2 regions of the Mycobacterium sp. NGS17 genome follow, and region 1 is predicted to be linked to the other one. Evidence: riboswitches for the same ligand, from Rfam matches in the RefSeq annotation. Region 1 holds a riboswitch; the other holds the start of a gene.
The links. Region 1 has a riboswitch for magnesium ahead of AC5Y7E_RS00470 (hypothetical protein). Riboswitches for the same ligand answer to the same signal wherever they lie in the genome.

Region 1 (11,459 bases):
AACAGGAGGGGCAGCGACGTATCGGCATCAACCATGGCGCCGGGCGAAATGGTAGTTACGGCGCGCTGACAGCAAGCACAGAGCCGGGCGGGTTTCACCCCGCACCGGCTCGTCGCACTCGCCCCCGGTGGGTGGCCCCCGTGCGTCGCGTCGGCCGGCTGGCGATCTGGGATCGGCCCGAGCGGGCCAGCGGAATCCCGGCGCTCGACGGGCTGCGTGCGATCGCGGTCGCGCTGGTGCTCATCGGGCACGGCGGGATCCCGGGCGTCAGTGGCGGTTTCATCGGCGTCGACGTGTTTTTCGTCCTCAGCGGGTTCCTGATCACCTCGCTGCTGCTGGACGAGCTTGGGCGCACCGGCCGTATCGAGTTGACCGGCTTCTGGATCCGGCGTGCGCGCCGGCTCTTGCCCGCACTGGTGCTCATGGTGCTCACCGTGGCCGCCGCCCGTCAGCTCTTGCCCGACCGGTCGCTGACCGGCCTGCGCGACGACGCCATCGCGGCCTTCGTGTGGATGGCGAACTGGCGGTTCGTCGCCCAGAAGACCGACTACTTCACCCAGGGCGCGCCGCCCTCGCCGCTGCAGCACACCTGGTCACTCGGGGTGGAGGAGCAGTACTACTTCGTCTGGCCGGTGCTGCTCATCGCCGTGACCCTGCTGCTCGCCGCGCGCGCGAGGCGCCGCTCGTCCCGAGCCACCGTCGGCGGTGTGCGGTTCGCGACGTTCCTGATAGCCACCTTCGGCGCGCTGGCTTCGGCGGCGCTCGCCATCGCGTTGGCGTCCAATGGCACTCGCGACCGAATCTACTTCGGCACCGACACCCGTGCGCAGGCGTTGCTGGTCGGCGCCGCGTCGGCCGCGCTCCTGGTGCGGGACTGGCCGTCGATGAACCGCGGCTGGTGCATGATCCGCACCCGGTGGGGCCGCCGGGTCGCCCGGATCCTGCCGCTGTTCGGTATGGGGGGACTGGCGGCGGCGACCCACTACGCGACCGGGGCCAGCGGCGAATTCCGCCACGGCTTGCTGATCGGAGTCGCGATCGCGGCGGTGATCGTGATCGCACCCGTCGCGCTGGAGCAGCGCGGAATCGTCGCCCGCGCGCTTGCGTTGCCACCCCTGGTGTGGCTGGGAACCATCTCCTACGGCGTCTACTTGTGGCATTGGCCAATCTTTTTGGCGCTCAACGGCGAACGCACCGGATGGTCCGGCCTGCCCTTGTTCGCCGCGCGGTGCGGTGCCACGCTACTGGCGGCCGCAACGTCGTATTGGCTGCTCGAACAACCCATTCGGCGCTGGCGACCGGCGCGGGTACCGCTGCTGCCGCTGGCGGCCGCGACCGTGGCCAGCGCGGCCGCGGTGACGCTGTTGGTGATCCCGGTGGGCACCGGGCCCGGCCTGCGTGAGGCCGGCCTGCCGCCCGGCGTCTCGGCCGTCGCGGCGGTCTCGCCGTCGCCGCCCGGCCCGAGCCGGCCCCGAGATGCCAACCGGCCGTTCACCGTCTCGGTGTTCGGTGATTCGATCGGGTGGACTTGGATGCACTACCTGCCCCCGACACCCGGGTTCGCCTTCCTCGACCACACCGTCATCGGATGCAGCCTGGTGCGTGGCACGCCGTACCGCTACATCGGCCAGACCCTGGAGCAACGGTCCGAATGCGATGGCTGGCCGATTCGCTGGTCGACACAGGTCAGCCGGGATCAGCCGGACGTCGCGCTGCTGGTCATCGGCCGCTGGGAGACGGTGGACCGGGTCAACGAAGGCCAGTGGACTCACATCGGCGACCCGACCTTCGACGCCTACCTCAACGGCGAGCTCGAACGGGCGCTGACCATCGTGGGCGCTACCGGTGTGCACGTGGTGGTCGCGACCGTCCCCTACAGCCGGGGTGGCGAAAAGCCGGACGGCCGGCTGTATCCGGAGGACCAGCCGGACCGGGTCAACCTGTGGAACACTATGCTGCGCAGGACCGTCAGCCATCATCCCAACGTCGCGATCCTCGACCTGAACAAGAAGCTGTGCCCCGACGGGGTTTATACCGCCAAGGTCGACGGCATCAAGGTGCGCAGCGACGGCGTCCACCTCACCCCCGAAGGGGTGAAGTGGCTGACGCCGTGGCTCGAGGAATCGCTGAGGTAGCCCTAACCGCTTGCGCGGCAGCTGATCTCCATGCTGTCGCTGTCGCGGACCTGGAAGTTGAAGCTGACGTAGCCGTTGTCCTGGTTGCGGACGCGATCGAGATAGGGCGCCATGTCGGCCGAGCTGGCGTTGTCGGCGATGACCAGCGCACCCGTGGACAGGCGAGGCTCCAGCAGCTCGATCACGGGCAGATACAGATCCTTCCAACCGTCGAGCAGCAGGAAATCGATTGCGCCGTCCAGGCTTTCCAGCGTGGTCAGCGCGTCGCCCTCCAGGATCGTGATCACATCGTCCAGGCCCGTCTCGGCGAATGTCTTCTTCGCCGCCGCGATCTTGGTCTCACTGAGCTCGGTGGTCACCACCCGGCCGGCGCCGTTGTCGCGCACCCCCGCGGCCAGATGCAGGGCGGAGATGCCGAAGGACATCCCGAATTCCACGACGGTGGCCGGGCGGGTGGCTCGCACCAGCGAATACAGCAGCCGGCCGGCTTCCGGTGTCACTGGAATGTAGAACTCGCTCATCGCCTCGGTGCGTTCCCGCGTGGTCATCGGCCGATCGAAGGTGCCGCGCCGCTCACGCAACAGCGCCATCTGATTCTTCGACTCGGCGTACATGCGGTCGAGCGTCGATGCGACCCGGGAATCCTGCAAGGTTGTGGTCATGTGTTTGAGCCTAGGCTTTCTCCCATGAGCGGTGCCCGGGCGCGCAACCGTCAGGAAACCGTTAAGCGGTTTGACGAGCTTGCGGACCCGGTGCCACTATGGACCCCGCAAGCACCTCGGTAGGTGAGGCGTCTGCATGGATACAGGCCACTGACCCCGAACGTCGAGAGACGCCCCGGGTCAGGACAGCTCTTCCCGGACTAAGGGTTGAGCCCAAGTGGCTTCCGGACCATCGGCTGGGTCTGGATACGCCGTGCAGTGCCGAAGCTCCGACGAGAGGGGTGCGGCCGCCGCTGCATTGTCGGTCATTTCCGCCTCTCCCGTTCAGGTGAATGTAGTGACACCCGCGTGTGTCCCGGCCGTGAGGAGGTGAGGGCGAGATGAGTCCCGGCGATAGTCCCTATCCGAAATCCGTTTTGTCCCGATCCGGTTCCGGCATTTCTCGCACCGCCTGACCTCGCTTGGTTTCGCGGCTGACGCGCCTGCCGACGCCGACCGGACCTCCGTCAGGAGAAGATCATGGCTTTTGTTGTTATGCACCGTTTTTCCGCTGCCTCCGGGATGCGCGGCCGGTCGATGCTGCGTGCAGGCCGGTTGCTGGCCAACAGGTTTCACCTGCGCGCCAGCCTGACCCCGCAGGAGCGCGTCAACCTGTACGTCTCGAGGATGCCGGTCGCGATGGTCACCGCGTCGCTGGGCGGCCACGTTTCGGGTCCCGACGGCAGCCACCGTTGAAATGCTGCCTCGGCGGCGGGCGGCACAGCTCCGCTCGCCGCCGCAGGCACGTTGAGCGCCGCAACCGCCTCACTAGTGGCTGAAAACCGCTCGAGATAGCGAGGATTCGATGACTTCGATCTACGACCGCCGCACCCCGGTGTCCGGTCGGGCCGCTGCCGCGCCGGAAGGCGCGGCCGAGCAGCAACGCGCGGCCGAGCTGGATTCCGCGCACGTCGGCGACATCGTCGGGGCGTTCGGGCGCATCCGGCGCGACGGGGACGGGGCTTTCAGCGGGCGTTGGCGGCGCCTGCGCACACTGGCGGTCATCACCGGACCGGGACTGATCGTCATGGTGGGCGACAACGACGCCGGTGGCGTCGCGACCTATGCGCAGGCCGGCCAGAACTACGGCATGGGCCTGTTGTGGACGCTGGCACTGCTGATTCCGGTGCTGTACGTGAACCAGGAGATGGTGCTGCGACTAGGCGCAGTGGCCCGGGTTGGGCACGCGCGCTTGATATTCGAGCGGTTCGGCAAGTTCTGGGGCGCCTTCAGCGTCGCTGACTTGTTGATCCTGAACGCCTTGACCATCGTCACCGAATTCATCGGCGTCTCACTGGCTCTCGGGTTTTTGGGTTGCCCGAAGATCGTCGCCGTTCCCGCCGCGGCCGTCCTGCTGTTCGCCGTGGTGGCGGGCGGATCGTTCCGCCGTTGGGAGAGGTTGATGTTCCTCCTGATTGCGGTGAATGTGCTGATCTTCCCGATGGTCTTGCTGGTGCATCCGACCCCGAAAGCCACCGCGGCCGGGCTCATCCCGCAGTTTCCCGGTGGGCTCAACTCGACGGTGTTGCTGCTGGTGGTCGCGATCGTGGGCACTACGGTCGCGCCGTGGCAGCTGTTCTTTCAGCAGTCCAATGTGGTGGACAAGCGCATCACGGCCCGCTGGATTCCCTACGGCCGAGCGGATTTGGCCATTGGAATCGTCGTCGTGATGGTCGGCGCGACGGCGCTGATGGCCGTCGCGGCGTTCGGGTTGACCGGCACGGCCGATGCGAGCCACTTCACCGATGCGGGCGCGGTCGCGTCGGGGTTGTCGACGCATCTTGGCCCCACGGTGGGCGTGCTGTTCGCGATCATCTTGCTGGACGCATCGCTGATCGGCGCCAATGCCGTCGGCCTGGCGACCACCTATGCGGTGGGCGATGCCATGGGTAAGCGCCACTCGCTGCATTGGAAGATCCGCGAGGCCCCGCTGTTCTACGGCGGCTACGCGATACTGCTGGCGGTGTCGGCAGCGGTCTCCTTCAGCCCCGACCACATCCTGGGCCTGGTGACCCAGGGAGTCCAGGCACTGGCCGGTGTGCTGCTGCCCTCGGCCACCGTCTTCTTGGTGCTGCTGTGCAACGATCGGGCGGTGCTGGGACCGTGGGTGAATACGGTGCGGCAGAACATCATTGCGTGGACCATCGTGTGGTGCCTGGTGCTGCTGTCGCTGGCGTTGACGGCGGCCACCTTCTTCCCCAGCCTCTCCACCGCCACCATCGAGGCCGGGCTCGCGACCGGTGCGGTGCTCGGCGTCGTCGGCGGTGCCGTGATGATCATCATGGGCGGACGACACCGGAACCTGACCGAGGCGGAAGCAATCGTGCGCACTCTCGGCGGCGGCCTCGACCCGGGGGAGGTCGACGATCTCGACGACGCCTCGTCGCTGACGCGTGCCGAGCGGCGGGCGGTACGGCGCCAGGACCGGTTGAGCTGGCAGACCCCCAGCCTCGCGCTGCTCGATCGGCCAGTGATGTCACCGATGCGCCGGGCGGGGCTCTTCACCCTGCGGGGCTACCTGGTTGTGGCCGTCGTTTTCGTCATCATCAAGATCGTGCAGGCCGGCGTTGTGGGGCCGGCCACCTCATTCTGAGTTGGTCGGCAGCAGAACGATTTTCCCGTGTGTGTGCCGCTGCTCGAGCTCGGCATAGGCGTCGGCGACCCGGTCGAGCGGGTAGGCCGCGGCGATGTCGAATTCGATGGCGCCGGAAACGATCAGGTCGGCCATCTCGGCGAGCACCTCGGGTGTCGAGGCTGCCATGCTGCCCTCGGTCTTCGCGCCCACCTCGCCCGCCTTCTGGAACGAGATGATGGTGTCGATCCGCTCGGGTGCCACGCCGAGATCGACGGCAAGCTGGACGTAGTCAGGGCCGAACAGGTCGATGAATGCGTCGATGCCGTCCGGTGCCGCGTCACGCAGCCGCTCGGCGAGCCCGTCACCGTAGGCGATAGGGGTGACGCCATGCGCGCGTAGCCAGCCGGCATTGCCCGGGCCCGCAATGCCGAGCACTCGCGCCTCGCGCAACGCCAGAAGCTGCACGACAAGGCTGCCCACCCCGCCCGCGGCCGCCGACACGGCGATCGTTTCACCGGCTTGAGGCGCCACGGCACGCACGGCAGCATAGGCGGTCGCACCGACCACGTACAGCGAACCTGCCGTCTCCCAACTGAGTTCGGCGGGTTTGCGGATCAACTGGTCGACGGGAACCGCGGTGTGGGTGGCGTGGCTGGACCGCCGCATGCTGAAGCCCAAGACTTCGTCGTCGACCGAAAACTCGGTGACCCCGGGCGCCACGGCGGTGACGACGCCGGCCAGATCGCTGCCCTGGCCGGAGGGAAAGGTCGCCGGGAACATCTCGTGCATCGCCCCGGTCCGGATGCCGGCTTCGCCGGGATTTATCCCCGCGGCGCGCACCTCGACGACGACCTCGCCCGGCCCGGGGGAGGGCACCTCGATGTCCGCGACGTACAACACCTCACGCCCCCCGTAATGGTCGAACCGCACTGCGCGCGCCGCTGCAGCCGACATACCGATCTCCTTCCAGCGCGGGGATGCTCGTGTCCACGCCAGCATAGGCGCGCCAAACCGCTACCCAGGGGGCGTCGACTGGGCCTATGTTCGTAGCGACCCTGGTTTACACCAGTGTTTCGCCGGCGGCGTCGGGGGCCGCGGCGGAGGCCCGGACACCGATGACACGTGGAAGGACATGCGTGCAAGTTGATCGGATCGGCATCGCCGGCTGGGCCGCTGCCATCGCCGTGGTCGGCGCCGCGAGCACCGGATGCGGCGGCGACGGCAAACCCTCATCGGCGCCGGCGCCGGGTTCTCCCGCTTCGACCGGTTCGAGCTCGGTCACCGGCCCGCCGTCGGTCCAGCCGTCGGACTACGGCTCCCTGCTGATCAAGCCGAACGACGTCGGCGGCGGGCTCACAGCACCGCAGTCTCCCCTGCTCAACCCCAACAATGCGCCCGGCGTCGCCCAGCTGTTCGCCAACGCGGACAGCAGCCGGCGGCTGTGGGACACCATCGTCATTGCCGCCGATCCGCCCGCGGCGGTCGCCGAATTAGCCTCCACCCAAAGCAGTTACAACGGCAAGGTGAGCGGTAGTTGGCAACCGCTTGCTGTCGGCGCGAACGGGGTGATGATCTCGGGGACCTCACCGGACAACTCCCAAGCGATGACCGTTTTGGTCTTCACCGAAGGCAAGGCACTGGTCACCCTGGAATTCGACAGCCCGCCCAACGAGCCGGTCGATCCGGCCGTCGCTCTCGACATCGGTCGCAAGCAGGATGCCGCGGTGAAGAAAGGGCTACCCGGCTAGCTTGGCAGCGACTACACCAAGCCCAGATCCGCGACGTTCTTGTCTGTCCACGCCGCCGACAGACGCGGAATGCCGTCGTCCACAACGATTTTCGCCTCCGGCACGACGGTACGGAACACGTCGATCGGGCCGGCGCACCTACGGCGCGGCTGCGGCATTGGGTAGGCGCCCAGCAAAGCCCGCGCTTTCTTTCAGCGCCCGTGCCGGCGGTAGGGGAGCCCGGGTCGCGCCGCCGACGAGGCGGTCGCGCTCAGGCCACGACCTGGATAGGGTCGCCGACGTTCACCTCGTTGAAGTACCAGGCGGCGTTGTCGGGACTGAGGTTGATGCAGCCATGGCTGACGTTGGCGTAGCCCTGGGAATCGACCGACCACGGTGCCGAGTGCACGTAGACGCCGCTCCAGGTGACTCGCACCGCGTAGGAGGCGGTGATCTTGTAGCCCTCGGGCGAGCTGAGCGGGATACCGATGGTCCGCGAGTCCATCACCACGGTGCGCTGCTTTTCCAGTGCCGTGAAGCTGCCGATCGGGGTGGGCCGGCTGGGCTTGCCCATCGACGCCGGCATGGTGCGCAGCACCTCCCCGTTCCTGCTCACGGTGAAGGTGTGCTTGGAGATGCTGGCGACACCGAGTAGCGAATCGCCGGTGTCGAAGCCCGTCGACAGGGCCTGCACGCCGACCTGCACGTGGGTGTGGGCCGGCCAATACTGGTCGGGCACCCACTGAACGACAGTGCTGTGGATCCATTCGAAGTGTCCGGGGGTGCCGCTGGGCGACGTGACGTGGATCGACCGTTCGACGGCGGCCCGATCGGCCACCGGAGCGGCGAAGGTCACCACGACCGGATGGGCGACGCCCACCGAGGCGCCATTAGCGGGCAAAATCGAGGCGACCTCGGGGGCGGGCTGTGGTTGTGGCACGGCCGCGGTGCTGCGACCGACCGGTGCCACCAGGCCCACAGCTGTGATCGCGACCATAACAAATAGATAACGAACACCCCGACGCATAGCGTCCACCCTTCGAGATGGCGTGATTAGCACACCGATATTCTACTGGTTACCCGCTGATCACCGTTTTCAGCAAACAATGACAGCTTGGCGCGGTCGTCACGGTAACGATTTGATCACCGATTGAGTTCACGCGCGTCGGAGCGCATCCGGGTGGGTCCCGCGTGCCGCGGAAGTTGCGCAAGCCTGAGCCGCAGTTGCGTGAAACCGGTACCAGCGCTTCGGTTTTCGCGGTCGCGGTGTTACGAGCAGCCCGAAAGGCCGAATTCATGTGGATAGCCGCGATGGCGGTGGCGCAAACTTCGGCTTGGCCCGCCAGTCGGCAACGCGCTAGCCTCAGCGGATCGGTGCCCGAGAGGCCCAGCCCGAACCCGAGGAGTGCGGGTGCTGTTCCGTCAACTGGAGTACTTTGTGGCGGTCGCTTCCGAGCGGCACTTCGCCCGGGCGGCCGAGAAATGCTTTGTCTCCCAGCCGGCGCTCTCGGCCGCGATCGCCAAGCTCGAAGGAGAACTGAATGTCACGCTGATCAATCGCGGACACAGCTTCGAGGGCCTCACTCCCGAAGGCGAGCGGCTGGTGGTGTGGGCCAGGCGGATCCTCGCCGAACACGATGCGTTCAAGTCCGAAGTGGACGCCGTGCGCTCGGGCGTCACCGGGACACTTCGGCTGGGCACCGTTCCCACCGCCTCCACCACGGCTTCCCTGGTGCTCTCCGCGTTCTGTTCGGCGCACCCATTGGTGAAGGTGCACATCCTCTCTCGGCTGGCGGCCACCGAACTGTACCGGCGGCTCCGCGAGTTCGAGATCGATGCCGCCATCGTGCATGCGGCGCCGGAAGAAGCACACGACGTGAATCTGGTTTCGCTGTACCAGGAGCGATATGTGCTGCTGGCGCCGGCGGCCATGGTGGGATCCGGCGCGACGACGATGACCTGGGTGGAGGCCGCGCAACTGCCGCTGGCGTTGCTCACTCCCGCGATGCGTGATCGCCAGATCATCGACAAGTCGTTCGCCGATCATTCCCTCACCGTCAGCCCGCAGGTCGAAACCGATTCCGTCGCATCGTTATTCGCTCAGGTCTCGGCGGGCAACTGGGCGTCGATCGTGCCGCACACGTGGCTGTGGACGTCGCCGCTGGGGCCGGCCATCCGGGCGGTGGAAATGGTCGACCCGGTGCTCAAAGCCGATGTCGCCCTGGCCACCAGCTCGAGCGGACCCGGATCGCCGATCGCCCGCGCGCTGGCCACATCCGCCGAACAGCTTTCGCTCAACGAGTTTTTCGACGCGCAGCTGCTGGGGCTTACCCACCGTCGCTGAGCGCCGCCGCCGGTGGGGCGGTGGCGGCGCTGGCCGGGTTCAGGTTGGACAGATGCCCGCTTTCGACCCCCGCCGCCGGGTCGAGTTCGCAGTCGATGAGTGAGGGCGCCCGGGAGCCGATCGCCTCTGTCAGCGCCGCGCGCAGCTCCGACGGGGTGGTGACGTGATAGCCCTTGCCGCCGAACGCCTGCGCGATCAGCTCGTGGCGCGCCCGGGCGTTCAGCACGGTCGGGGCCGGGTCGGATCTCGCGGCGGCCGCACCGGGTGTGGCCTCGTCACCGCGGTAGACACCGCCGTTGTTGAGGATGACCACGGTCACCGGCAGCCGGTAGCGGCAGATGGTTTCGATCTCCATGCCGCTGAAGCCGAACGCGCTGTCCCCCTCGATTGCGACCACCGGCTTGCCGGTCTCGACCGCGGCGGCGATGGCATACCCCATCCCGATGCCCATCACGCCCCAGGTTCCGGTGTCCAGCCGGTGCCGCGGCAGCTCCATGTCGATGACATTGCGGGCCAGATCGAGCGCGTTGGCGCCTTCGTTGACGACGTACACATCCCGGTTGTCCTGCAGCACAGACTGAATCGCACCAAGCGCGTTGTAAAACCGCATGGGGTGCGGGTTTTGGGCCAGGCGCTCGCGCATCTTGGCGTCGTTGCGTGCCGTGCGCTCGGCCAGCTCGCCCGTCCATTGCGGCGGCGCGGTGATCGGGCGGGCGGCCACGCCGTCACACAGGCCGGACATCACCGAGCCGATGTCTCCGGCCAGCGGCGCGACCTGCTGGTTGCTGTCGAACTCGGACGCGGCGATGTCCACCTGGACGAATTTGGCGTCACGGCTCCACTGCGGTGACTCCCCATGCCCCAGAAGCCAATTCAGTCGGGCGCCGACCAGCAGGACCGCATCGGCGCGCGAGATCGCCAGGGAGCGGGCGGCCGCGGCGGACTGCGGGTGCGAATCGGGGAGCAGCCCCTTGGCCATCGACATCGGCAGGAAAGGAATACCGGTGGCCTCGACGAATTTCCTAATCACGTTGTCGGCCTGGGCATACGCGGCGCCCTTGCCCAGCACGATCAACGGTCGCTGCGCTTGAGCCAGCACGTCCAGCGCGCGTTCGACGGCGTCCGCAGCCGGCAGCTGTCGGGGGGCGGGGTCGATGATGCGCCAGACCGTCCTCGCCGCGGCGTCTGCGTTCATGGCCTGACCCAGAACCTCACCGGGGATGTCCAGATAGACGCCGCCGGGCCGTCCGGAGACCGCGGTGCGGATGGCGCGCGCGACCCCGCGCCCGATGTCTTCGATCCGATTGATCCGATAGGCGGCCTTGGCGAACGGCTTCGCCGCGTTGAGTTGGTCGAGGTCCTGGTAATCGCCTCGCTGCAGGTCCACCAGCGCCCGATTGCTGGAGCCGGAGATCTGGATCATCGGAAAGCAATTCGTCGTGGCGTTCGCCAGCGCGGGCAGGGCGTTGAGGAACCCGGGTCCGGAGGTCGTGAGGCAGACGCCGGGACGCCGGGTGAGGAATCCGGCGGCGGCGGCGGCGTTGCCGGCCGAGGATTCCTGCCGGAAACCGATGTAGCGGATTCCCGACGCCTGCGCGACTCGGGCGAGGTCGGTGATCGGGATGCCGACGATGCCGTAGATCGTCTCGACGTCGTTGGCCATCAGCGCGTCCACCACGAGGTGAAAGCCGTCGATCAGGCCCCTCGGGTTCGGAGGTACCGAAGCGGTGGACATGGGCGACTCCTCGGGTGCTGTGCGGTACGGCCTTGGCCATCACTGTGACCCCGGCGCATCCCACGTGTCCAAGACGAGGGCACTATCCCTCGATTTATGTTGGCTATCGTCACAGGTCACGGCCACACTACGGGAGTTAATAGCCCCCGGTTATCGATCGTGAGCGAATCGGTATTGGACGCACCAGAAAGCCGACCGGCAGGGTGGCATCGATGGCAAGAGTGGAAGGAGTTCGGCGATGG
Region 2 (11,459 bases), on a different contig from region 1:
CCTTGATGGCCGCCTGCACGTCCTTGCCCAGCCGCGGCCCGGCTACCCGCGCGTTCACGGTGAGTTCGAAGCGGCCGTAGGTGTCGATCGCATCGGTCAGCTCCACGCTCTTGACGTTGAGTTCGTCGGCGATGAGGTCCACGAACGGCTCCAGTCGCTGCGGATTGTCCACCGCCACGGTCAGTTTCGGCAGTGGTAGCCGCACCCGCAGCTTCTTGGCCTTGCGCAACGAGGACGCGGCCGAGCAGACCTCGCGGACCTGATCCATCGCGGAGACCAGGTCTGGGTCGGCGGGCACGTCACCGGCTTGCGGCCAATCGGTCAGGTGCACCGACCGCTCGCCGGTGAGGCCGCGCCAGACGATCTCGGTCACCGAGGGAAGCAACGGCGCGGCCAGCCGCGCGGTCACCTCCAGCACGGTGTGCAAAGTGTCGATGGCATCGACATCCTCCGCCCAGAACCGCGAACGCGACCGTCGCACATACCAGTTCGTCAACGCCTCGGTGAACTGACGCAGTTGCTCGCAGGCCCGCGAGATATCGCAGGTGTCCATCTCGTGGGTCAGGTCGTCGCGCAGCTCGGCGAGCTTGGCCAGGATGTAGCGGTCGAGCACCTGCGTTGAATTCGTCCGCCAGGTACCGACTTTGGGCGCGTATAGGGCCAGGAAGCTGTAGGCGTTCCAGAACGGCAACAACACCTGGCGCACGCCGTCGCGGATGCCCTGCTCGGTGACGATGAGGTTGCCGCCGCGCAGAATCGGCGAGGCCATCAGGAACCAGCGCATGGCGTCGGAGCCGTCGCGGTCGAATACCTCGCTGACATCGGGATAGTTCCGCAGCGACTTGCTCATCTTCTGGCCGTCGGAGCCCAGCACGATGCCATGTGCCACACAGGTTTTGAAGGCGGGGCGGTCGAACAGCGCGGTCGCCAGGACGTGCAGCGTGTAGAACCAGCCCCGGGTCTGGCCGATGTACTCGACGATGAAGTCACCCGGGTAATGACCGTCGAACCACTCGTCGTTCTCGAACGGGTAGTGCACCTGCGCATACGGCATCGATCCCGAGTCGAACCACACGTCGAGCACGTCGGGGATGCGGCGCATGGTGCTTGCCCCGGTCGGGTCGTCGGGGTTGGGCCGGGTCAGCTCGTCGATGAAGGGCCGGTGCAGGTTGGTGGGCCGCACCCCGAAGTCGCGTTCGAGTTCGTCGAGGCCGCCGTACACGTCGATGCGCGGATAGGCCGGGTCGTCGGACTTCCACACCGGAATCGGGGTGCCCCAGTAGCGGTTTCGCGAGATCGACCAGTCGCGGGCGCCCTGCAGCCACTTGCCGAACTGGCCGTCCTTGACGTGTTCGGGGTACCACGTGATCTGTTGGTTGAGTTCGACCATCCGGTCCCGGAATTGGGTGACCGCGACGAACCAGGACGACACCGCCCGATAGATCAGCGGGTTGCGGCAGCGCCAGCAGTGCGGGTAGGGGTGCTCGTAGGTTTCGTGGCGTAGCAGCACCGCGCCGTTGGCCGCGGCCGGACCGCTGCCGTTCTTCAGGTCGCGGATGATGTGCGGGTTGGCGTCAAACACGTGCTGTCCCTGGTAATCCGGGACGGTGCCGTCGAATCGCCCCTTGGAGTCGACCGGCGTGACCGGGGTGATGCCGACCTTGTCGGTGGTCGCCATGTCGTCCTCGCCGTAGGCGGGCGCCATGTGCACGATGCCGGTGCCGTCCTCGGTCGTCACGAAGTCGCCGGCCAGCACCTGAAATGCGTTGGCCGCGTCCATGAAATACGGGAAGGGCGGCAGGTAGCGGGTGCCGAGCAGGTCGGCGCCGAGATAAGTGGCCAGGATCTCGGGTGCATCTCCTTTTTCGAAGCCCAGCTCCTTCGCGTAGGCGGCCAGCCGCGCTTCGGCCAGCATGAAACGCCGCTCCCCAGAGCGCACCTCGACATAGGTCACGTCGGGGTTGACGGCGACCGCGAGGTTGGAGGGCAGGGTCCACGGCGTCGTCGTCCACACCAGCAGGTGGGCCCCGTTCAGCGGTCCGCCGACCACCTTGAATCCGACCGTGAGGGCCGGGTCCTGGCGGCTCTGGTAGACGTCGTCGTCCATCCGCAATTCGTGGTTTGACAGCGGGGTTTCGTCGCGCCAGCAGTACGGCAACACCCGGTAGCCCTCGTAGGCCAGCCCCTTGTCCCACAGCTGTTTGAACGCCCAGATCACCGACTCCATGTAGGGCAGATCGAGCGTCTTGTAGTCGTTGTCGAAGTCGACCCAGCGCGCCTGGCGGGTGACGTAGGCCTGCCACTCGTCGGTGTAGCGCAGCACCGAGGCGCGGCAGGCGTCGTTGAACGCGGCGATGCCCATGTCGTCGATCTGCGATTTGTCGGTGATGCCCAGTTGGCGCTCGACTTCGAGTTCGGCCGGCAGGCCGTGGGTGTCCCAGCCGAAGCGGCGCTCCACCTTGTACCCGCGCATCGTGCGGTAGCGCGGGACGATGTCCTTGACGTAGCCGGTGAGCAGGTGCCCGTAATGCGGCAGGCCGTTCGCGAACGGCGGCCCGTCGTAGAACACGTATTCCGGTGCGCCATCGCGCCGCGCGATGCTGGCCCGGAAGGTGTCGTCGCGGGCCCAGTAGTCCAGCACCTCGAGCTCAAGCGCGGGAAAGTCGGGCGCTCCTGGCTTCGGGTAGGTGTTGACGTCGGCCTTGTCGGTCACGATGCGCGTTGTCTCCTGTGCCACGGTGCAAACCGGGGACGACGACGCGCTGGCTGCGCGAGCGCCGCGGTACCACCCCGCTTGCCGCGCTTTCGCGTGGCCACTCGATGACGGCTGTGACGGGCCTACCCGTTCGGTTCTACTGAGCCGCCGACGGCTGTTCTTCCGAAGGCTCCCCGGTGATGGCCGGATCGACGCCAGTTGATTTTACCGCGAGACTGCAACTGCCCACGCGAACGCCGAGTGAGGTCGTCGGCAGTTGCAGGCTCGCGGCAAGGAAAGTCAGGCCCGGACCTCGAGGACGCCAACCCGCCACAGCGCGGCATACACGTGACGCAGCGGCACGCTCAGCAGCCGAGCGGCGCCGTCCACCAGCAGGTCGCCACTAGCGGCAAACTGCGGGTTGTCCGCCCGGCGGCGCACCTCGGGAGCCGGAGCGGCCGCCGGGAAGGTGTCGGTGTCGCGCACCACGGTCAGCGTGCGGACGGGCGCTACGGTCGTTACTTCGTCGTAGAAAGCTGCGGTCATTTTCGCCTCCTAGAGGGGAGATCCAACGCGGACTGTTTGGACTGACGTGTCCCGCCCCGTGTCGGTTCCGATCTCGAGAACGCTTGGCCGATAACCACTTAGCGTTGCGACGACTCAGCCGAGAAGGTCGCGCCGGAGACCGGATGGGGACGAAACACAGTTCGGACTTCGATCCGGACTGTCGCTAGAACGCATCTGTCCCTCACCTCCTCGCGGTCACGACGCACACGCGGTTCGCATGCAATCTATGCGCAGCAAAGGAGCAGAACCCGACGACCGTCGGAGAACCGCACCCCTCTCGTCAGAGCTTCGGCACCACACGACGTGTCCTGGCCTGGAAAACAATCCGAGCCGGAAGCCACCTGGGCTCAACCCTTAAGCCGGGAGGAGCTGTCCTGACCCGGGGCGTCTTTCGACGTTCGGGGTCAGTGGCCTGTATTCGTGTAGACGCCTCACCTAACGAGGTGCTTACCGGACCGATCATGCACGACGGGTATGTCGCGGTCAAATCCCTGGATGGCGTGTCGGGGATTCTGTACGGATTCCTGCGGCGAGCGCACAGCATCCGGTCAGGTTTGCGACCCTGACCTGGACAAACGACCCGGGATCACTTCTCGACCAGGCCGTCGAGCCGGCCGATGGTGTCGATGAACTCGTCGACCATGTCGAGCACCACAGAGCGCGTCGGGCGGATCCGGTCGAGCGACCCCACGACCTGGCCGACGAAGTAGGTGGCCAGCTCACGCGCCTTGGCACCCTGGTGCGCGGCGGCCTGGTTGATGCGCATCTGGGGCTCGGTGATCAGCGCGGTCTGCAGGGGCATGCCCAGCGGATCCGGGTTTTCCGGCCGCTCCCACTCGTCGGTCCAGGCCGTGCGCAGCATCCGTGCCGGCTTGCCCGTCATCGAGCGCGATCGCACCGTGTCCGAAGAACTGGCGGCCAGGAATTTCTCCTTGACCACGGGCACCGTCTCGGCTTCTTCGGTGGTCAGCCACACCGAGCCGCACCACACGCCCTCGGCGCCCAGGGCGAGCGCCGCCGCGATCTGGCGACCGCGGGCGATTCCACCGGCGGCGAGGACGGGCACCGGCGCCACGGCATCGACGACCTCGGGCACCAGGACCATCGTCGCCACCTCGCCGGTATGACCGCCCGCCTCGGTGCCTTGGGCGACGATCAGGTCGACACCCGCCGCGGCGTGCCGTTGCGCGTGCCGGGTGGTGCCGGCCAGCGCGGCCACCAGCACGTCGTGGTCATGTGCCCGGCGGACGACGTCCGCCGGGGGCGGCCCGAGTGCGCTGGCGATCAGCCGGATGTTGCTGGAGAACGCCACGTCGAGCAGCGGCTCGTACATCTTGGGCGAGATGCTCAGGCCGCCCCTTGAGCCGGGCGATTCCTCGGCGGTCGCCGTGACGCCGTAGCGGGCCAGGAGGTCCTCGACGAAGGCGCGATGCTCGTCGGGCAGCAGAGTGCGGGCCTGTGAGGTGTCGATGCCGCCTTGCTCGGCGCCAACGTATTTGGGCGGAAGCAGCAGGTCGACTCCGTAGGGCTTGCCCCCGGTCTGCTCCTCGATCCAGGCCAGCTCGCTCTCCAGGCGCCGGGGACTGTGCGCGGTGGCGCCGAGGACCCCGAAGCCGCCGGCATTGGTTACCGCCGCCACCACGTCACGGCAGTGGCTGAAGGCGCAGATCGGGAATTCGACTCCGAGCAACTCGGCGACTCTGGTTCTCATTGCCCGACGCTAAGGAGATACGAATTGATATGTCAATCGATTACGGCCTGCGTTGGCCCTCGGCCGTCCGGGGGCCAGCTGGACACGCCCTCTTCAAGCGGGACCTGCAGACTGTGCAGGATCGACGAGACCATCCGCCACGCGCCGATGGCGGTGACGAGCTCGATGAGAACCGTTGTGTCGCCGTTCAATTCACGTTCGCAGGCCGCCCAGCTGTCGGCGCTCACCGCACCGTGGAGCACCACGTCGTCGGTCGCGGCCAGCACAGCGCGCTCGGTGGGACCGAAGCCGGCGTGACCTTGCCAGTCGCGCACGCCGAGCAGATCGTCGGCGGCCACGCCCAGCCTCGACGCAACCCGCCAGTGCTGCGTCCATTCGTAGTCGCACGCGGTGAGCCAGCCGATTCGCATGATGACCAACTCGCGCAACCGGGGGTCGAGCGCGCCGTGCCACAGCATCGTCGCGAGCAGATCGTTGATGGCGCGCGCCAGCGGCGGATGGTTGAGAAGCACCTGAAAGATGCTGAGTTCGGCCATGTAGTTGGGCACTGCGGCTTCGTCGGCGGCGGCTTGGGCCTCACCGGGCGGCAGTCCCGGTACACGGGCTGTTGTCATTCTCTGAGCATCCCACGCGCCCGGCGCAAATTCCGCCGACGCCCCAGAGCCTAGGCGTCCAAGCGGGCGAACTGATTCTGCCGGTACTGCTCGACACAGGCCGCTCGCCTGACCTTGCCGCTGGTGGTGATCGGAATCGAGCCGGGAGCCACCACAACCAGGTCCGCCACGCCCAACCCATGTGAGTTGGATATCGCCGAGGCGACTTTGCGTTTGACGGCGACAAGCTTCTCCGCCGCGACCTCTGCGGAGTCGCCGTTCTTCTTGAATTCGATTATCGCGACCAGCTTTTCGGTCTCCTTGTCGGGAACCGCGATCGCCACACACCGGCCCCGCGTGATCTCTTGGATCGTCGCCTCGATGTCATCGGGAGAGTGGTTGCGCCCGTAGACGATCAAAAGATCCTTGATGCGCCCCATCACGAACAACTCGCCACCCGAAACGAAACCCAAATCGCCGGTCCGAAGCCAAGGCCCCTCGGGTGTGCCCGTCGACGGATCGACGAGTTTCGCGCGGAAGGTTTGTTGCGTCTCCTCGGTTTTGCCCCAATACCCCGACGCGACATTGTGGCCGTGCACCCAGATCTCGCCGGTCGTCCCGTCCGGACACTCGATGGCGGTCTCGGGATCGACGATCCGCACCATCGGCGAGGGCGGCAGCTCGTAGCCGACCAGCGGAGCACCCCCGCTGGCACAAGGTTCCGCACGCCCGGCGGACAACGCATCGGAATCGAAGCGGACCATCCGTGGGGGTTGACCCGAGGCGCTGGTCGCCACGTACAAAACCGCCTCGGCCAGGCCATACGACGGGCGAAGCACCGTGTGGTCGAGATTGAACTTGGCGAACCGCTCGGTGAAACGCCGCAGGGTCGCCGCATGTATCCGTTCGCTACCACTGATGAACGCCACCACGTCGCCGAGATCGAGCCCGGCCATGTCCTCATCCGTGGTTTTGCGCACCGCCAGCTCGTAGGCAAAGTTCGGTCCCGCCGTGACGGCGCGCCTGTGGGTCGCCATCAGCTGCATCCATCGCGCAGGGCGCTCCAGGAAAGCCACCGGGCTCATGAGAACGGCGTGCACTCCGCCGATCACCGGCTTACAGATTCCCGCCATCAGGCCCATGTCGTGGTAGAAGGGCAGCCACGACACCACAGTCATGTCCATGCCGGAATCGGCGAAGTAGGCCTGTACCCACTGTTGAAAATTGGCCAGCACGTTTTCGTACGAGATCATGACGCCGGCGGGCCGGCGCGTCGATCCGGACGTGTATTGCAGGTATGCGATATCGGACCTGCCGCTGCCGCCGTCGGACGCTGCTCTTGAGTCCAGGTCCAGGGCGTCGATCTCGATGACCGACGGACTGGAACCACCGCCGTTGCGCGCCTCGACGTACTCGGCGACATTGCCGACAACCGCCGACGTCGTGAGGATGACCGAGGGCGAGGTGTCCTGCAGGACCGCGTCCACACGCTCGTCGTGGACGCCGCCGGTGGGCGCCGAAAGCGGCACGGCGATAAGCCCGGCCTGCAATGCGCCGAGAAATGCGACGATGTACTCCAGTCCCTGTGGTGCCAAAATCACCGCGCGGTCACCGCTGGATGCGCTGCGGCCGAGTTCGTGTGCGACGTTTGAAGTCCGGCGATACAGCTGAGACCAGGTCAGGGTTTCGGGGACTCCGGCCCAATCCTGCTCGTAATCCATGAACGTGAACGCTGGGTCGTTGGGCTGCAAACTTGCACGTTCACGCAGCACATCCGGGATGGACGTCTCAAACACGTGCCTGAGATTACCGGGGCCGTCGCAGCGGATGTTCGGAAAAGGGCAAATTGGGTGGACAGTGGTTCACCCGGCGCCCGGCCGCGTTCGCAGGGTAAGCGAGGCGCGACGGTGACTACAGGTCAGCGGCCATTTTGGCTTCCTGCGCCCGCGCCACGTCTTGCGCGCTGTAGCCGATGAACAGCGCCACCGCCGCGAGCAGGACGACCGCCCCGGCGAGCCACAGCAAACCATAGGTATAGCCACGGTCGAGCGCATGGAGCTGGGCGGCGTTCATGGATTTCGCCGGGCCGCTGATGCCGCCCAGGGACAGTGTGTGGGAGGTGATGGCGGCCTGGATGACGGAAAGCACCACCGGCCCGCCCAGACCCTGCAGCACCACCGCGATGGCCGAGGTGGGCCCGATGCGATCGGGGCCGACGCTGGCGATCACCGACAGCGAAAGCGGCACCACGATCAGGGCGACGCCGACACCGGCGACGACGATCGGGAGCGCCAGGTTAGGAAAATATGGGACTCCACGGTGGAGATTCGACGCGTACAGAGCGCCGCCGAACATCAGGATGCTGCCGCCGAGCACGAGCGCCCGCGGCGGGAGCGACACCACCAGCCGCGAGGCCGCGCCGAGCCCGACGGCGGCCGCTACGACGAACGGGATGAAGGCGAGGCCGGATTGAAGCGTGTTGTAGCCCATGATGTCCTGCACGTATACGGTGACGACGAGCATCAGGGCCATGATCAGCCCGCCGGTGAGAAACAACGCCGCGAATGTGGCCAGTCGATTGCGCTCGGCGAACAAGCTGAACGGCAGCACCGGGTTCTCCGCCCTGCGCTCGACAACGGCGAAAGCGGTGAAAGCCGCCAGCGCCACCGCGCCCGCGCCGATGGTGCCGGCCGACAGCACTCCCTTCCCCGACTGCATCGAGAAGCCGAGGACCACCGCCGTCACACCCAGCGTGGCCAGCACGGCCCCCGCGACATCGAGCTTCATCCGCTCCTTCTGCGTTTCCCGAAGCGCGATGTGGGCTAAGTAGAGCGCCAGCAGCCCGATCGGCGCGGTCACGAAAACCGCCAGCCGCCAAGACACTTCGGTGATGATCCCGCCCACCACCAGGCCGAGCACGGAGCCGACGCTGCCCATCGCGGTGAACACCGCCATGGCGCCATTGCGTAAACGGCCCTTAGGAAAGGTCGTCGCGACGAGGGCCAAGCACGTCGGTGCGAGTATCGCGATCGCGACGCCTTTCAACATGCGCGCCACGACGAGGCTGCCTTCGTCCCACGCGATCGCGGACATCACCGATGCGACGGTGGAGAGCACGGTGCCAATGACGAAGGCGCGCTTGCGGCCGATGGTGTCGCCGAGGCGACCGCCGACCAATATCAATCCGTTGCAGGCCAACAGGGTGGCGAACACAACCCAGTTTCGCCCGGCGCTCGACAGGTTCAGCTCATTCTGGATCTTGGGAAGCGCCACTATTCCGATCGTCAGCTCTATCGACGCCATCAACTCCGCGCTGCCGAGAGCGACGATCGCGGCGATGAACCGGCCCCGTGGCAGTTCTTCGCGCGCAGAAGCTGTCTGGGCGACGGCATGGCCATTGCGAGTGACGTCGGGGCCGCTGATCCTGCGAGTGATGTCGTCCAGCGAGATCGTGCCGGCTCTGGGCCGATGGGAACCCCCCGCCATAGCGGGCTACGGTACAGCAAACGTGCAACGCGCAGGCCACGTTCCGTAAATCGCTGGGCTGAACCCATTTTGGCGGGCTCGGCGGCGAGTCGTTTTCTGTCTCGAGGCGTTCACCCCCGCGCGGCAGGGCCGTCAGCAATCCGCATATTGGCGCTGAAGCTCGTCTATCTGCTGCTGGCTGAGTCCGGTAAGCGCGATGTCGGAGGGAGTCAGCCCGCCCCCACCACGGCGCACGTGTGCGCAGATACCGGCGAGGGCGTCGAACCACAATTGGCCGAGCCGGGCTACCTGCGCATGATTGAGGGCCGAGGGCGCCCACGTCCAGTTGGCGTGCAAGCTCGGGCCCGTATCGGTGTCCATGGTGGCCGCATTGAGCTCTAGGGTGTGCATCAGCGGCATCGGGACCGCTGCGGCCGCCGCTGTCAACGACAAACTCTCGGGGCTGATCTGCCACAGATCACCCGAGGTTTGCGCGCTCGGCTCGCCGAACCGCCCCAGGTAGTTGAATCCGATTGCCGCATCAAACCCATCGAGGTCAACGTCGCTGTTCGAATACCGCAGCAGCCCATAGGTCACACCGTCCGGAAGGTCCCGCAGCTGTTCCTTGGCGCGTTTGATGAGCGCCCCCAGCGCGGCGTCACCCGATCGCACCTGTGCCCAGCTCAGCCGACCAACCGCCAACGACACCGGATATTGGGTGGTAAACCAGCCCACTGTGCGGGACAGGTCGATGTCGAGGCCCAACTCTTCCTGACGTCCGTGGCCCTCGACGTCGATGCCGATCGGCGACCCGCCGGTGCCTAGAAACTCCGCCAACGCCATCCCGAACGCGATCAGCAGAATCTCATTAACCCCGGCATGAAAGGCCGCGGGCGCCTCGCTGAGCAGCATCCGCGTGGTCTCGGGATCCAAATCGGCCGACAGGCGCCCCGCCGTGGCAAACGTGTCTACCGCCGGCTGCACCGCCGGCAACACCGAGGGCGTCGCGGCCACTTCCCGCCATCTCTCGGCCTCCTTGACAACCGCCGCGTCCCCCGCATACTCGGCCAGCAGCGACGACCACCGCGCAAACGACGTCCCACCCGCCGGCAACGCCATCGGCTGGCCGCTCTGGCGTTGTGCCCAGGCGATGTTGATGTCCTCGAGCAATATCCGCCAGGACACCCCGTCGACGGCCAAATGGTGAATGACCAACGCCAACTGCCCCGTCGAGCCCACCCATACGGCGCTGAGCATCACGCCGGCACCCAGGTTCAACCGCGACCGCGCCTTGACCAGCGCTTCCTCGGACATCACGTCCACCGATTGCAGGCAGCCGCCGGCATCGACGGCCCCCGCCTCGGGCACCTGCAGCGACCAGCCCCCGGCCCCATCGTCATCCACGCGGAGCCGCAACATCGCATGCCGATCCAGCAACGCCTGCAGAACCGCCACCACATCCGTCTCGCAGACCCGTGCGGGCGCCTGAATCACCATCGTCTGGTTGAACTGCTCGACCCCGCCGCCCACGCCTTGCAGCCAGCGCATGATCGGGGTGGCCGCCACGGGGCCCAGACCGTCATCGGCCACAGCGCCCTCACCGTCGACCACTCGCGCGACCCCCGCCAACCGGGCCACCGTCTGCTCGACGAACACGTCGCGCGGCCGGCACATCACCCCGGCCAGTCGCGCCCGCGCCACCACTTGCATGGACAAAATGCTGTCCCCGCCAAGCTCGAAGAACGACTCGTCAACTCCTACGCGCTCAAGGCCGAGCACCTGCGCGTAAATGGCGGCCAAGGTCTCTTCGACCGCGGAGCCCGGCGCGCGATAACCATCGACGTCCTGATATTCCGGTGCGGGCAGCGCACGAGTGTCCAATTTCCCGTTGACCGTCAACGGCAGCACGTCCAGCACCACCACCGCGGCCGGCACCATATACGCCGGGAGCCGATCCACCAGGCTCGCCCGCGCGGCAACCGGATCCACGACCCCGGTCACATAACCCACCAGACGCTTGTCGCCCGGACGGTCCTCGCGGGCAATCGCTACAGCCTGCTCCACCCCGTCCAGCGCGGCCAGTGCCGCACCCACTTCGCCCGGCTCAATCCGATATCCGCGAATCTTGACCTGCTCATCGGCACGCCCGTGGTAACGCAACTGGCCATCGGCACCCCAAGACACCAAGTCCCCCGTGCGATACATCCGGGCGCCAACCCCGCCGAACGGGGACGCCACGAACCGCGACGCCGTCAACTCGGGCCGGCGCACGTACCCGCATCCGACGCCTCGGCCCGCCACATACAATTCGCCGATCACACCGACGGGCACCGGCCGCAACCATCCATCCAGAACAAACAATGCCGCGCTGGACACCGGATAACCAATGGGCGGACCCGCGGAATCCGAACCGAGAGGGCTGGACATG

Region 2: it holds a riboswitch for magnesium, as region 1 does, so the genes downstream of both, AC5Y7E_RS21945 (Rv1535 family protein) here and AC5Y7E_RS00470 (hypothetical protein) in region 1, are expected to answer to the same signal.

Annotation. Positions count from the first base shown of each region.
Region 1 covers NZ_JCALED010000001.1:77,822-89,280, reverse strand. The annotation lists gene AC5Y7E_RS00480 (acyltransferase family protein) at 141-2,135, shown strand; gene AC5Y7E_RS00475 (O-methyltransferase) at 2,138-2,797, opposite strand; M-box (ykoK) riboswitch at 2,906-3,085, shown strand; gene AC5Y7E_RS00470 (hypothetical protein) at 3,317-3,532, shown strand; gene AC5Y7E_RS00465 (NRAMP family divalent metal transporter) at 3,642-5,429, shown strand; gene AC5Y7E_RS00460 (NADP-dependent oxidoreductase) at 5,421-6,365, opposite strand; gene AC5Y7E_RS00455 (hypothetical protein) at 6,548-7,159, shown strand; gene AC5Y7E_RS00450 (hypothetical protein) at 7,171-7,317, opposite strand; gene AC5Y7E_RS00445 (L,D-transpeptidase) at 7,410-8,165, opposite strand; gene AC5Y7E_RS00440 (LysR family transcriptional regulator) at 8,550-9,482, shown strand; gene oxc (oxalyl-CoA decarboxylase) at 9,466-11,217, opposite strand; gene AC5Y7E_RS00430 (FadD7 family fatty acid--CoA ligase) at 11,456-11,459, shown strand, end outside.
Region 2 covers NZ_JCALED010000012.1:10,408-21,866, reverse strand. The annotation lists gene ileS (isoleucine--tRNA ligase) at 1-2,713, opposite strand, end outside; gene AC5Y7E_RS21945 (Rv1535 family protein) at 2,996-3,241, opposite strand; M-box (ykoK) riboswitch at 3,528-3,712, opposite strand; gene AC5Y7E_RS21940 (NAD(P)H-dependent flavin oxidoreductase) at 3,849-4,973, opposite strand; gene AC5Y7E_RS21935 (carboxymuconolactone decarboxylase family protein) at 5,006-5,587, opposite strand; gene AC5Y7E_RS21930 (AMP-binding protein) at 5,638-7,362, opposite strand; gene AC5Y7E_RS21925 (MFS transporter) at 7,478-8,869, opposite strand; partial or broken gene AC5Y7E_RS21920 (amino acid adenylation domain-containing protein) at 9,197-11,459, opposite strand, start outside.